Regions from separate parts of the Pedobacter sp. GR22-6 genome, predicted to be linked through region 2. Evidence: riboswitches for the same ligand, from Rfam matches in the RefSeq annotation. Region 2 holds a riboswitch; the other holds the start of a gene.

Region 1 (5,938 bases), on a different contig from region 2:
AGCGATGGTCATTTGCCGGGCTTGCTCCCAGCCATCAATGGACAAGATGATCCTGCCATCGTAAAAAGCAAAATAAAAGCATTGAATGCTGGAAAAGGGCCATTCTTTATTGCAGAATGGTATCCGGCATGGTTCGACTGGTGGGTGACTCCACACCATACCGTACCGGCCGATAAGTATACGGCTAAACTGGATGCGGTACTCAAGGCAGGTATGTCCATCAATATGTATATGTTCCATGGAGGTAGTACCCGTGATTTTATGAACGGAGCCAATGATAAAGACACCACACCTTATGAACCGCAGATCAGCAGTTACGACTATGACGCACCTTTGGATGAAGCCGGAAATGCTACTGATAAATTCATGCAGTTCAGAGCTGTAATCCAGCGCAATCTCGCTGCGGGACAAACGCTACCTGAAGTGCCCGCTGCTAAGCCTTCAATGGTCATTCCCGAGATACAGTTTCAAGCTGCGGTCAGGCTGGCAGATCTGCTGTCTGCTCCCACTAAGCATGAAAAACCCCTGACCTTTGAAGACCTAAACCAGGCTTATGGATTTGTCTGGTACCGCAGTACACTGCAAGGGGGTAAAACCGGTGTGCTGAAAATCAAAGCATTGAGGGATTACGCCATCATCATGGTCAATGGAAAGCGAGTGGGTACTTTAGACCGCCGAAATGCCCAGGACAGTCTTTCACTGACACTTCCGGCGGGAAAAGTAACACTTGACATCCTGGTAGAAAATTTAGGAAGGGTCAATTTTGGTCCTAATCTTTTAAAAAACAAAAAGGGCATTACGGAATATGTCAGCTTCGCGGGAACTGAAATTCAGAATTGGGACATGTTTAAATTTCCTTTTACTGAAGTGCAAAGCCTGAAATTTAAATCTGCCGCTCAGGCCGATGGTACCCCTGTACTAAAAAAAGGGAACTTTAACCTGAATCAGGTTGCAGATACCTATCTCGACATGCGCAAATGGGGCAAGGGGATGGTCTGGGTCAATGGAAAGAACCTCGGCAGGTACTGGGAGATTGGCCCGCAGCAAACGCTTTACCTGCCTGCAGAATGGCTGAAGAGAGGGAAAAATGAAATTGTGGTCCTGGAACTGAACAAGCCCGAACAAAAAACCTTAAGTAGCCTCGCGAAGCCCATATTAGACAGCATCAAAAACGAAGAAAAGTAATAAAGACAATTTGGTTAGATTACCATTGGCCTCAACATGATCGGACTGATCGCTGTTGGGGCTTTGGTTTTTATAGCCTGTCGTATCGCAGTACATACTGAAGGTATAGGGCCCGCAACCGGAAAACCTGTTCAAGCAGGTACATCAGGATCATCCATAGGATAACGAGTTCAATATGTCCAGCTTTCCAGAACATATAGGAAAACAAAATCAGCAGTCGACCATATTCGATATAATAAATCCATTTCCGCTGTTCCATCAATGCCCCGCAATTGATCAGTGTGAGCAGAATAAATCCTACCACAAAACATTTATCAGGCACCTGCAAGAATGCATAGGTTCCAGTAAAGAAAAACAGCAGGAGTACGCTGATCAGGATCTGTGCATTCAGGTAGGCTTTAAATTTGAAACGGTATGCAGGCGAGGCCCGTCGCTGAAGGAATCTCTTTTCCAGAGAAGGCCGGATGTCCTGGTCCATAGTGGCCGGATGTCCAAATACTACCCTGAGTTTTGCCAGCAGGCCTTGTTCTTTTTTACAGGCCGCAATAATTTCCAGGTAATAATGAAAGTGCTGCCATAAAAAACTATAGCTGTTTACTGGATGTGTCAGGCCATATTTTGGTGCTTCTTCTTCCTTTTGAAAAGTCCCGAAAAGCTTGTCCCAAAACACAAATACATCTCCGTAGTTCTTGTCCAGATATTTTTCATCACTGGCATGGTGAATGCCATGAATCGAGGGGCTCACCAGGATGTATTCCAGCCAACCCATGTTTTTGATCAATTGTGTATGGGTAAAGAAAGAATATGCGCCATGTACGACCAGTATGCTCATCACCATTACAGGATGAAAGCCCATCAGCGGGATCAGACACCAGAAAATATTTCTGATCAAAGCCTGGAAAACGGTGATCCTTGCCGAAACGGTAAAATTAAATTCTTCACTTTGGTGGTGAACGATATGTGCGGCCCATAAGATATTGACTTCATGCCCTAGCCGGTGGTACCAGTACCAAACCAGATCCGTGACCAGGATCAACAATACCCATACCCACCAGGTATTGGGTATCTTGAATAGGGCGTAATGCTCATAGACCCATACAAAAAGACTGTAGCAGCTTGCAGTGATAAAAAGGTTAAGCATGCGCTCCGCAATGCCAATGCTGAGGTTAGATATAGAACTTTCATACTTGAACAGATGTTGCTTTTTCAGCTTTAAGGCTATCCTGTATTCTAAAAACAGAAAGACAAAAAACGCAGGAATGGCAAATGCCAAATAGTTGAAATTTTCTATCATTTTCAATGGGGTTAGTGATGTTTAAACCTGTTAAATGTCCAGGGTTTGTGATCAAATATAAGTAAATACTATTAAAATGGTAGTCTTTATTCAGATTCCAGGTTACTCTTTGTTTCAGTCTATTGCTGCTTTTATATCTATTTTTTTAGCTTTTAAGTTGGTGTTGTACGCTTGAGGTAATTAATTATAAAATAATATATACTAAATTGGTAGTTATTATTATATTTGCATCATCATATGCAATGATGATTATCGTTCATTCACCTATTTACTTATCCAGAAAGACTGAGGGAAAGGCCCTGTGACGTCTTAGCAACCTGTATTTACAAGGTGCTAACTCCTTCCGCAATGCGGTAAGATAAGATTCATTCCTTCAGCAGGCTGGATGTGTAAGTAACAAAAATTTAGAATATGAAAATTTACTTAGACAATGCCGCTACCACTCAACTAGACAGTACAGTATTCCAGGAAATGGAACCTTATTTGTTTGAATCTTATGGTAATCCCTCATCTTCGCATGCTGCAGGCCGGGCAGCCAGAACGGCAATAGAGGCATCGCGCCGGACCATCGCAGATTTGCTGAATGCTGCACCGGAAAATATAGTGTTCACCTCTGGCGGTACTGAAGCCGACAATACAGCAATCATTTCCACCGTTCGTTCAAAAGGAATTAAACTCGTGATCAGTTCGAAATTTGAACACCACGCTGTACTCAATACGCTAAAGTATCTGGAGCAAAGAGGGGAGATCCGGGTTGTTTTCCTTAAACACGATGACAATGGTACTTTATCGCTTTCTCATCTTGAGCAATTGCTTGCTGCCAACGAAAAGGCTTTGGTGTCACTGATGCATGCCAACAATGAATTGGGTAATCTGATCGACATCCAACAAGTCGGAGCGTTGTGTAAAAGCGCCGGCGCAATTTTCCACAGCGATACTGTTCAGTCGATCTGTCAATATCAATACGATACACAAACGCTCCCCGCAGATTTTTTAGTAGCTTCTGCTCACAAGTTTCACGGGCCAAAGGGTGTAGGCTTTCTATATGCCAGAGATCCCAAAGCGCTGACTCCTTTTCTCCACGGCGGTGCACAGGAACGGGGACTTCGCAGCGGCACTGAAAATGTCAGCGGTATTGTCGGTATGGCCAAAGCACTCAGCCTGTCCTATGCCAACCAGGCAAACCATCAACAACACCTTTCTGAACTTAAAGAAAAAATGATCAATAACCTCATTAGCAAAATTCCCGGAATCAGGTTCAACGGCAATTCGGCAAGAAAAAAATTGAGCCTCAACAACGTTTTGAATGTGGCACTCCCGCTGGCTGATTCAGGACAGGATGTCCTCAGCTTTTTAGACCAACATGAAATTTATGCTTCAGGCGGCAGTGCCTGTTCTGCCAAATCCAATTCACACGTACTGTCTGCTTTAGGTGTATCGGCCGGGCTGACAAATATCAGGTTTTCTTTTAGTAGATATACCACCGAAGAAGAGCTGGAATATACAGTAGACCTGCTTTCCGGACTGTATGTGAATACGGCATTGAAAGAAATGAGTACGATATGCTAAGCTGGTGCGAACCATTAGCAGGCTACGAATTTCTGCGCAAGTCCTGCGCTTAATCAAAATCCTCAGGCGCTTAACAGAACCCGCTCCTTTTCAGAAACAGGAAGTTGAATTTTATGTTGTGAATTGAAACAAAGCATTAATTAACCCATTAATTTTCAACCCTACAACCATGAAAAAAGCAATGTTATTTTTAGCGCTGTCGCTGTCCAGCGCCGGTCTTTTCGCAAACTTAGTTCCTGCAAAGGCCGAAGGCAAATTTACCTGTACAGCAGTGTACTCACGTGTGTTTTTAAATTCAGACGGTTCTGTGGCTTTAAAGATCAGCCGCGTCGTTTATGGCCCTACCTGCCGTGAAGCAATTGCCGAGGCCCAGGCTCAAATCGAAGAAGTAACGCCGGATTATATCCGCTGGTTTACGCATTAGCATCATTTATTAAGGCCTGTTCTGCAATATCACCGCAGAACGGCCTTGTTTTTGCAAAGCCCATTCCGCAAAATTAAACGAACATCTACCTATGTCTTTACCTAACGCCACTATCCGGTTATTTTTCCTTTTCGCCTTATTTTGTCAGGCTTCAGCAATGCAGGCGCAAGTAAAAGGAACCCTAAACTACAGCCTCACTATTGACGACGGCATGCTCAGTCAGCCCCGCATCGTCAACTCCATCGTGTATTTTTCAGGCGGACAATCCCTGGAACTCAATTTGCCGAAGCAGGTTGCAAATACCAAGGTCGCCGATGGTGACAACAGCATTACGGAAACAATGGTGGTCAACCCCACAAAAAAGCGCTTTGTCTACAAAGACACCAAAACCAAAAAGCTCCTCCTTGGTGATGATATCGCTGTTAAGTTTTACCTGATCAGCGATACGCTGTCAAATTTCAAATGGAAGATCAGCAAAGAACAAAAAAAGATACTGAACTACAACTGTACCAAGGCAACTACCACCTTCAGGGGCAGGAATTACGAAGCCTGGTTCACCGATGACATTGCCATTTCCAACGGTCCCTGGAAATTCTGCGGTCTGCCGGGTCTTATCGTCGCCGTCAACGACCTCAATTCCGTATTCAGCTATAAGCTGACCGGTATCAACCTGAAAGCTAAATTTGATCCGGCCATCCTGGCGCTGCCAAAAAGCTATGCGAAGGATAAAGCCACGACACACAGTGCTTTTATGAAGGCCTATAAAGAACGACTGAGCAAAAACGAGGCCCTGGCAAGGGTGGTCGAAACCAGTGGAAACGGTGTAACCAGCAGTACCACCATCAAATTGCCGGAGAAACAAGAGAAATACTAGACGAAATTGAAATCATCCCTTTTTCTTTTCTGCTTACTCAGTATTACTGGTCTGGCCTTTGGCCAGCAAATCAAAATCAGCGGTAAGGTCAGGGATGCCTCTGGTCAGGTGATCCCATCTGCCTCAGTTCAGTTGAAAACTACCGATGGACAGGTGCTTTCCTTTACATCCGGCAATGAAGAGGGCAGTTATCAGCTGGAAGGGGAGTTCGGGGATCAGCAAAGCCTGTACCTCATTGCAGCTTATATTGGCCTGAAAAGAGATACCCTGAAACTCAATGTTACCAGTATCAGTACGGGTGTTCTGCAGCATGATTTCAAACTTCAGGATGATGCCATACAGCTGGAGACCATTCATATCAGATCCGAGCAGCCCATCGTCAGCTCTGCCAACGATACCACCAAATACAATGTGGCCAGGTTGACCACAGCCGACGACCGCAACATCGAGAGTGTCATCAAGAAAATGCCAGGTATGAAGGTAAGTAACGATGGTACGATCTATTTTAACCAGCAGCGGATCACTAAGGTCCTGCTGGAAGGAGACGACATGACCGGAGAGGGATACAAAACCATCACGCAGAACCTGAAGC
Region 2 (5,938 bases):
GATTTGGCCAAACGTGCGAGGAATTCTAAATTGAAACCGGACGAGACTCAGAATGGTACCTTTACGCTGACCAATGTCGGTTCATTTGGAAATGTAATGGGTACACCGATTATCAATCAGCCTCAGGTAGCAATACTTGCCGTTGGCGCAATAAAAAAGAAGCCTGCCGTTTTGGAAACTGAATTTGGCGATGTCATTGCAATCCGTCATATGATGTTTCTTTCCCTTTCCTATGACCATAGGGTTGTAGATGGGGCATTGGGTGGCTCTTTTGTACGAAGGGTAGCCGATTACCTGGAAAACTGGGATGTCAACAGAGAAATATAAATCATGTAAAAGGCCCCATTCGGGGCCTTTTTACGTATCAAAACAAAATAAAAAGAACTAACTAGTTAAAAAGAATTTCTTCTTCAGACACAATCTGAATCTGTTGCTCTGTGTAGGTATATCGGCCCGTATGAGCTATAAAGACATCTTTTTGCTCAAGCAGATCGCGGTTGGCCAATAATGTTTTGAGGCTTACATTACCGATCACATATTTGTAATCGTTGCGGCTGAAGCGCTCAATGATGTTGTCGATCTGTAGTTTTTCCAATGTATATTCATGTACATACCTTAAGTAGACTTCGATGTTTACATTATCGGTATGGATTAATCCATTTTGTTGATGGTACTTTTTGTATTCATAACGGTAATCGTACCTCAAAGCAGCGATATCCGACAATACAGCTGCACCAGTAGGGTGACCACCTGCACCTTTTCCGAAAAAGAATTGCTTATCAGCAAAAGCCGCCTGAACCGTTACGCCATTGTATTCGTTCTCTACGTTGTAAAGGAAATCATCAGATTTCACAAATTTAGGCAATACGTAAGTGACAATCTGTTTTGTACTGATCTTGCGGGCAGTCGGTACCAGTTTGATTTTAAAGTTCTTTTCCCTTGCGTAGCGGATGTCATTCTCAGATAAATTTTGAATACCTACGTTCAGGATTTTATCCGGGCTGATAAATAGTCCGTAGGCATGTGCAGTAGCAATAGCCAGTTTAAATTTCGGATCATATCCTCCCACATCAAGAATTGGGTTGGTTTCGGCAAAACCGAGGTCTTGTGCTTGCTTCAGCGCAACACCATATTCCAGGTTTTCGTTGAAAATCTTAGAAAGGATGTAATTTGAAGAGCCGTTAAAAATACCACTGATTCCGTGCAGCAACTCGTTGTCGTAATACTCTTCCAGGTTACGGATGATTGGAATACTTCCGCAAACCGCACCTTCATACAATAGTGATGTGCCATTTTTTTCCTGCAGCTCTACCAGTTCGGCAAGGTGTGAGGCAATCATTTTTTTATTGGCAGAAACTACATTTTTGCCATTGCTGAGTGCTCTTTTAGTAATGTTAAAGGCGATATCAGCATCATCTATTAGTTCTACTATGGTATTGATCTCCGGATTGTTTAAAATCTCATCATGGTCGGTAGTAAAGAGCTGTGCATCCAGACTACGTTTCTTTTCCGGGTTTTTAATAGCTATTTTAACGATTTCAAGGTTCAGGTCTTGTCCGCGAATGATGTCATGCAGGCCTTGCCCGACTACACCAAAACCAAATAAACCGATCTTAAGTTTCTTACTCATCTTAAAAATTATGCTGTTTTATGTAATTTGATTATCTTTTTGTTGCTGCTTTCCTTGAGGAAAGTGCCAATGATGTTGGTTAATGTGTCCGTTTCTATCAGAAAGCCATCATGACCATATGCAGACTTGATGCTTTTAAAGGAAGCATCAGGTATGTTTTTTGCCAGGAACTCCTGTTCCGACAGTGGAAAAAGCACGTCGTTTTCTACACCAATCACTAAGGTCGTGGCTTTAATAGCACCAAGGGCATCTGTGATACTCCCTCTGTTCCTGCCGACATTGTGGCTGTCCATGGCCTTGGTCAGGTAATAGTAACTATAGGCATTGAACCGCTTACAAAGCTTTTCGCCCTGATAGTTCTGGTAGGAAGAAGCCCGGAATCCCCCTGTTTTATCGTTGACACTTTCCAATTGTGTGGCTACATAGGCATCATACGTTCTGTATGAAAGTAATGCGATGCTTCTGGCTACCTTTAATCCTTTGGTACCACCATCACGCTGCTGCGCATAGAACGTACGATCGGCAGTAATGGCCAGTCGCTGACTTTCATTAAATGCAATTCCCCACGGAGAATGTACTGCATTAGTTGCCACCAGGATCAGGTGCTCAATAATTTTAGGATCAATGATCGCCCATTCTACAGCTTGCTGACCCCCAAGTGACCCACCTATGAGTACTTTGATCTGCTCAATTCCCAGATGAGCTGCAAGCAAGCGGTGCGCCTGAACCAGGTCCCTAATCGTAAATTCAGGAAAAGCCAGGTAATACGGTTGCCCTGTAGTAGGATTTTGGCTGAGTGGGTTGGTACTTCCATAATGAGAACCCACAACATTCGCGCAAATGATAAAATGCTCTTCAGGATTAAACAACGCATTGTGGCCAAACAATCCTTTCCACCAGTCCAGCACGTCAGCATTTGCTGTCAAGGCATGACATGCCCAGATGACGTTATCTTTCTTAGCATTAAGCTTGCCATAAGTTTGATAGGCAAGCTCCACTTTGCGGAGCTTTTTGCCACTTTCCAGTTTGAAGAGTTTAGTATGTGTGTATGTTGTGTGCGTACTCATTAGTGATGTGGTAGCTTAATCAGCTGTTATTTTTTATTTATAGTGTTAAAAGCCTGCTCGAGATCGGCTTTGATGTCATCAATGTGTTCTATCCCGACAGAAATGCGCAACAGGTTTGGTGATACCCCGGCGGCGCTTTGTTCTGCTTCGCTGAGTTGCTGATGGGTAGTAGCAGAAGGTTGGATGATTAATGTTTTCGCGTCGCCTACATTGGCCAGGTGACTGATGAGTTTCAGGTTGTCGACCAATGCAGTAGCTTGTTCTTTGTCACCATGCAATTCAAACGAAAGCACTGCACCAAAACCATTTTGGAGGTATTTTTTAGCATTGGCATGATAAGGACTGCTTTCCAGTCCGGGATAATTCACTTTTTTCACTGCTTCGTGGTTTTCCAGCCAGGTGGCGAGGGCAAGTGCATTATCTACATGTCTTTGCACACGTAAGGATAAAGTTTCTAATCCCTGGATCAACAGAAACGAATTGAAAGGGGAGATGGCAGGGCCAAAATCCCTTAGGCCCTCTACGCGTGCGCGGATGATGAACTGAATGTTTCCAAAAGGACCATTCGCTCCAAATACATCATTGAATACAAGACCGTGGTAACCTTCAGAGGGCTCCGTAAATTGTGGAAATTTCCCATTTCCCCAGTTGTAATTTCCGCCGTCTACAATTACTCCACCGATACTGGTTCCGTGTCCGCCAATCCATTTGGTGGCCGACTGTACGACAACATGTGCGCCGTGCTCGATTGGCTTGAACAAGTATCCGGCAGCTCCAAAGGTATTGTCTACAATTAAAGGAAGATCGTGTCTGTTTGCAATGGCGGAAATTTTTTCAAAATCAGCAATGCTGAAGGCCGGATTACCGATGGTTTCTAAATAAATCGCTTTGGTATTGTGATCAATTTTGGCTTCAAAATCATTGGTGTCATCGCCATTGGCAAACTTAACTTCTATGCCCAGACGTTTGAAGGCCACTTTGAATTGATTGTAGGAACCGCCATAAAGGTGGGTGGAGGAAACGAAATTGTCGCCGGCCTGTAAGATATTATTTAAGGCAATGAATTGAGCAGCCTGGCCTGAGCCTACTGCCAGCGCAGCTACTCCACCTTCAAGTGCGGCTACGCGTTTTTCGAAGACATCCGTGGTCGGGTTCATGATCCTGGTATAGATGTTCCCGAATTCCTTTAACGCGAACAGGTTTGCACCATGCTCAGAGTTTTTGAAGCCGTAAGATGTAGTTTGGTAAATAGGAACTGCTCTGGATCCGGTTGTTGGATCAATTTCCTGGCCTGCGTGTATTTGGAGTGTCTCGAATTTATAATTTGCTGACATAAAATTTAAAGTTAGTAGAGGTTTGATACTTAGAATCAGCTAATACACAATGGTATATAGCGGTTTAGCGTATCCCGATGGTTCGGGACCTTCCAGGTCATTGATATCTAATGTAAAAGGAAGATTTTTAGATTTACCGCATGCAACAGCACATACAGTTATTCTGCCTAAGCGAACAGTAAAAATCAGAGAGATGCAGAATTCTTTGTAATGTTTTCATTTGTTTCAATTTATCTTTCCAAAAGACACCATGTCTACTGGTCAGGAATTGGCACCTTCTCCATTCGGGAGGGTTGCCAGTGGGTCAATGAGCCTGTCTCTCGCCACTTCTTTATAAATCAAACCTGTATAAGAGGGTTGACTTTGTTTAGCCTATTGCTAAAACATGATGCAAATGTATAGCTACGCATCAAAATTACCAAAATATTATTCTGATAAAATCTTAAAGTTCTGTTTTACAGTATTATAATTTTGATTTTAAGCCTTTTTAAAATAGTTTATAATTCAGTTATTGGCTCAAAGCCTGATCGATATCTGCAATCAGGTCATCTATGTGCTCCAGACCCACCGAGATCCGAATTAAATTTTGCGGCGTTTTAGTGTCGGGCCCTTCCACTGAGGCGCGGTGCTCAATTAAGCTTTCTACACCACCCAAGCTGGTCGCCTGAGCAAAAAGCTTAACTTTATTCACTACTTTCCTGGCTTCGTCTGCGCCACCTTTAACGAGTATAGACAGCATTCCTCCAAATCCGGACATCTGTTTAGAGGCAATTTCATGTTGCGGATGGCTGCTTAGCCCGGGATAAAATACTTGCGTTATCGCTGGGTGCTTTTCCAGGTGAAGCGCTAATGCCATACCGTTTAGGCAATGCCCCTGCATCCTGTAGTTTAGGGTTTTGATGCTTCTCAGTAGCAGAAAGCAATCGAAAGGTGAGGGTACTGCACCACCCACCTGTTGTATATTTCTGATTTTTTCCCAAAGCTCCGTCTTTTCAGCACTGATCAGCACTCCACCTAATACATCACTATGCCCACCGATGTATTTTGTAGAAGAATGCATCACGATATCTGCACCCAGGGCTATCGGGCTTTGAAGGCAGGGCGAGGCAAATGTACTGTCGCAGGCAAGGGTCAGTCCATGTGACTTTGCCACCTTCGCCACTGCAGCAATATCAGTGATCTTAAGGAGTGGATTGGACGGTGTTTCTATCCAGATCAACACCGTATTCGGTCTGATAAAAGCCAGAATGTTCTCGGGAATCGTAAGGTCTATGAAGTCTATTTCCAGCGTTTCTGAAAATATGTTCTGCAATTGCTTTTTGAATCCCCAATACATGTCATCAGGAGCAATGATGTGGCTTCCTGGCTTCAATGCCTGGAATAAGGCCATCCCCGCTGTATTGCCGGAAGAGAATGCGCAGGCTTCAAAACCATTTTCCAGTTCAGCGAGTACCTTTTCCAGTGAGGAACGATTGGGGTTACTGACCCTGCTGTACATGTGTCCGCCAGAATAGCCACCGTCCGCATCCCGTAAAAATGTCGTAGATAGATGTATGGGCGATGTCACATCATTCGTAGCTGTTTCAGATAAATTTCCTGCATGGATAGCGATTGTTTCCGGCTTCATTATTACGGGTTTAAATGTAAAATTTAGGGGCTAGTGCGACAAAGTTAAAAGTATAAAGGAAATCTGTGATGGTTTTGGCAAGATTTATGTAATTGAAATCACAAATAAAGAATTGATATGAAAAGAATATTCCTGATAGCAGCCATTTTATGCAGTTCATTGATGGTTTTGCAAAGTTGTTCTCCGAAAGCTGGTACTACTGTGGCTTTAAAGAGGGGAAATGTGACTGGTAACTGGGTGTTGAATGACATTACTTTTGAAGGTTTGCCTCAGTCGGCTG

The links. Region 2 has a riboswitch for S-adenosylmethionine ahead of WAE59_RS05120 (O-acetylhomoserine aminocarboxypropyltransferase/cysteine synthase family protein). Riboswitches for the same ligand answer to the same signal wherever they lie in the genome.
Region 1: another riboswitch for S-adenosylmethionine. It lies ahead of WAE59_RS18000 (cysteine desulfurase family protein); the one in region 2 lies ahead of WAE59_RS05120 (O-acetylhomoserine aminocarboxypropyltransferase/cysteine synthase family protein).

The regions. Positions count from the first base shown of each region.
Region 1 covers NZ_JBBEUC010000003.1:965,959-971,896, forward strand. Annotated here, with positions in the region: gene WAE59_RS17990 (glycoside hydrolase family 35 protein) at 1-1,185, shown strand, start outside; gene WAE59_RS17995 (sterol desaturase family protein) at 1,256-2,479, opposite strand; SAM riboswitch class I at 2,749-2,844, shown strand; gene WAE59_RS18000 (cysteine desulfurase family protein) at 2,891-4,048, shown strand; gene WAE59_RS18005 (hypothetical protein) at 4,218-4,472, shown strand; gene WAE59_RS18010 (GLPGLI family protein) at 4,564-5,346, shown strand; gene WAE59_RS18015 (TonB-dependent receptor) at 5,353-5,938, shown strand, end outside.
Region 2 covers NZ_JBBEUC010000001.1:1,100,050-1,105,987, forward strand. Annotated here, with positions in the region: gene WAE59_RS05105 (dihydrolipoamide acetyltransferase family protein) at 1-327, shown strand, start outside; gene WAE59_RS05110 (homoserine dehydrogenase) at 389-1,630, opposite strand; gene WAE59_RS05115 (homoserine O-acetyltransferase family protein) at 1,639-2,697, opposite strand; gene WAE59_RS05120 (O-acetylhomoserine aminocarboxypropyltransferase/cysteine synthase family protein) at 2,724-4,031, opposite strand; SAM riboswitch class I at 4,259-4,371, opposite strand; gene WAE59_RS05125 (trans-sulfuration enzyme family protein) at 4,540-5,658, opposite strand; gene WAE59_RS05130 (hypothetical protein) at 5,776-5,938, shown strand, end outside.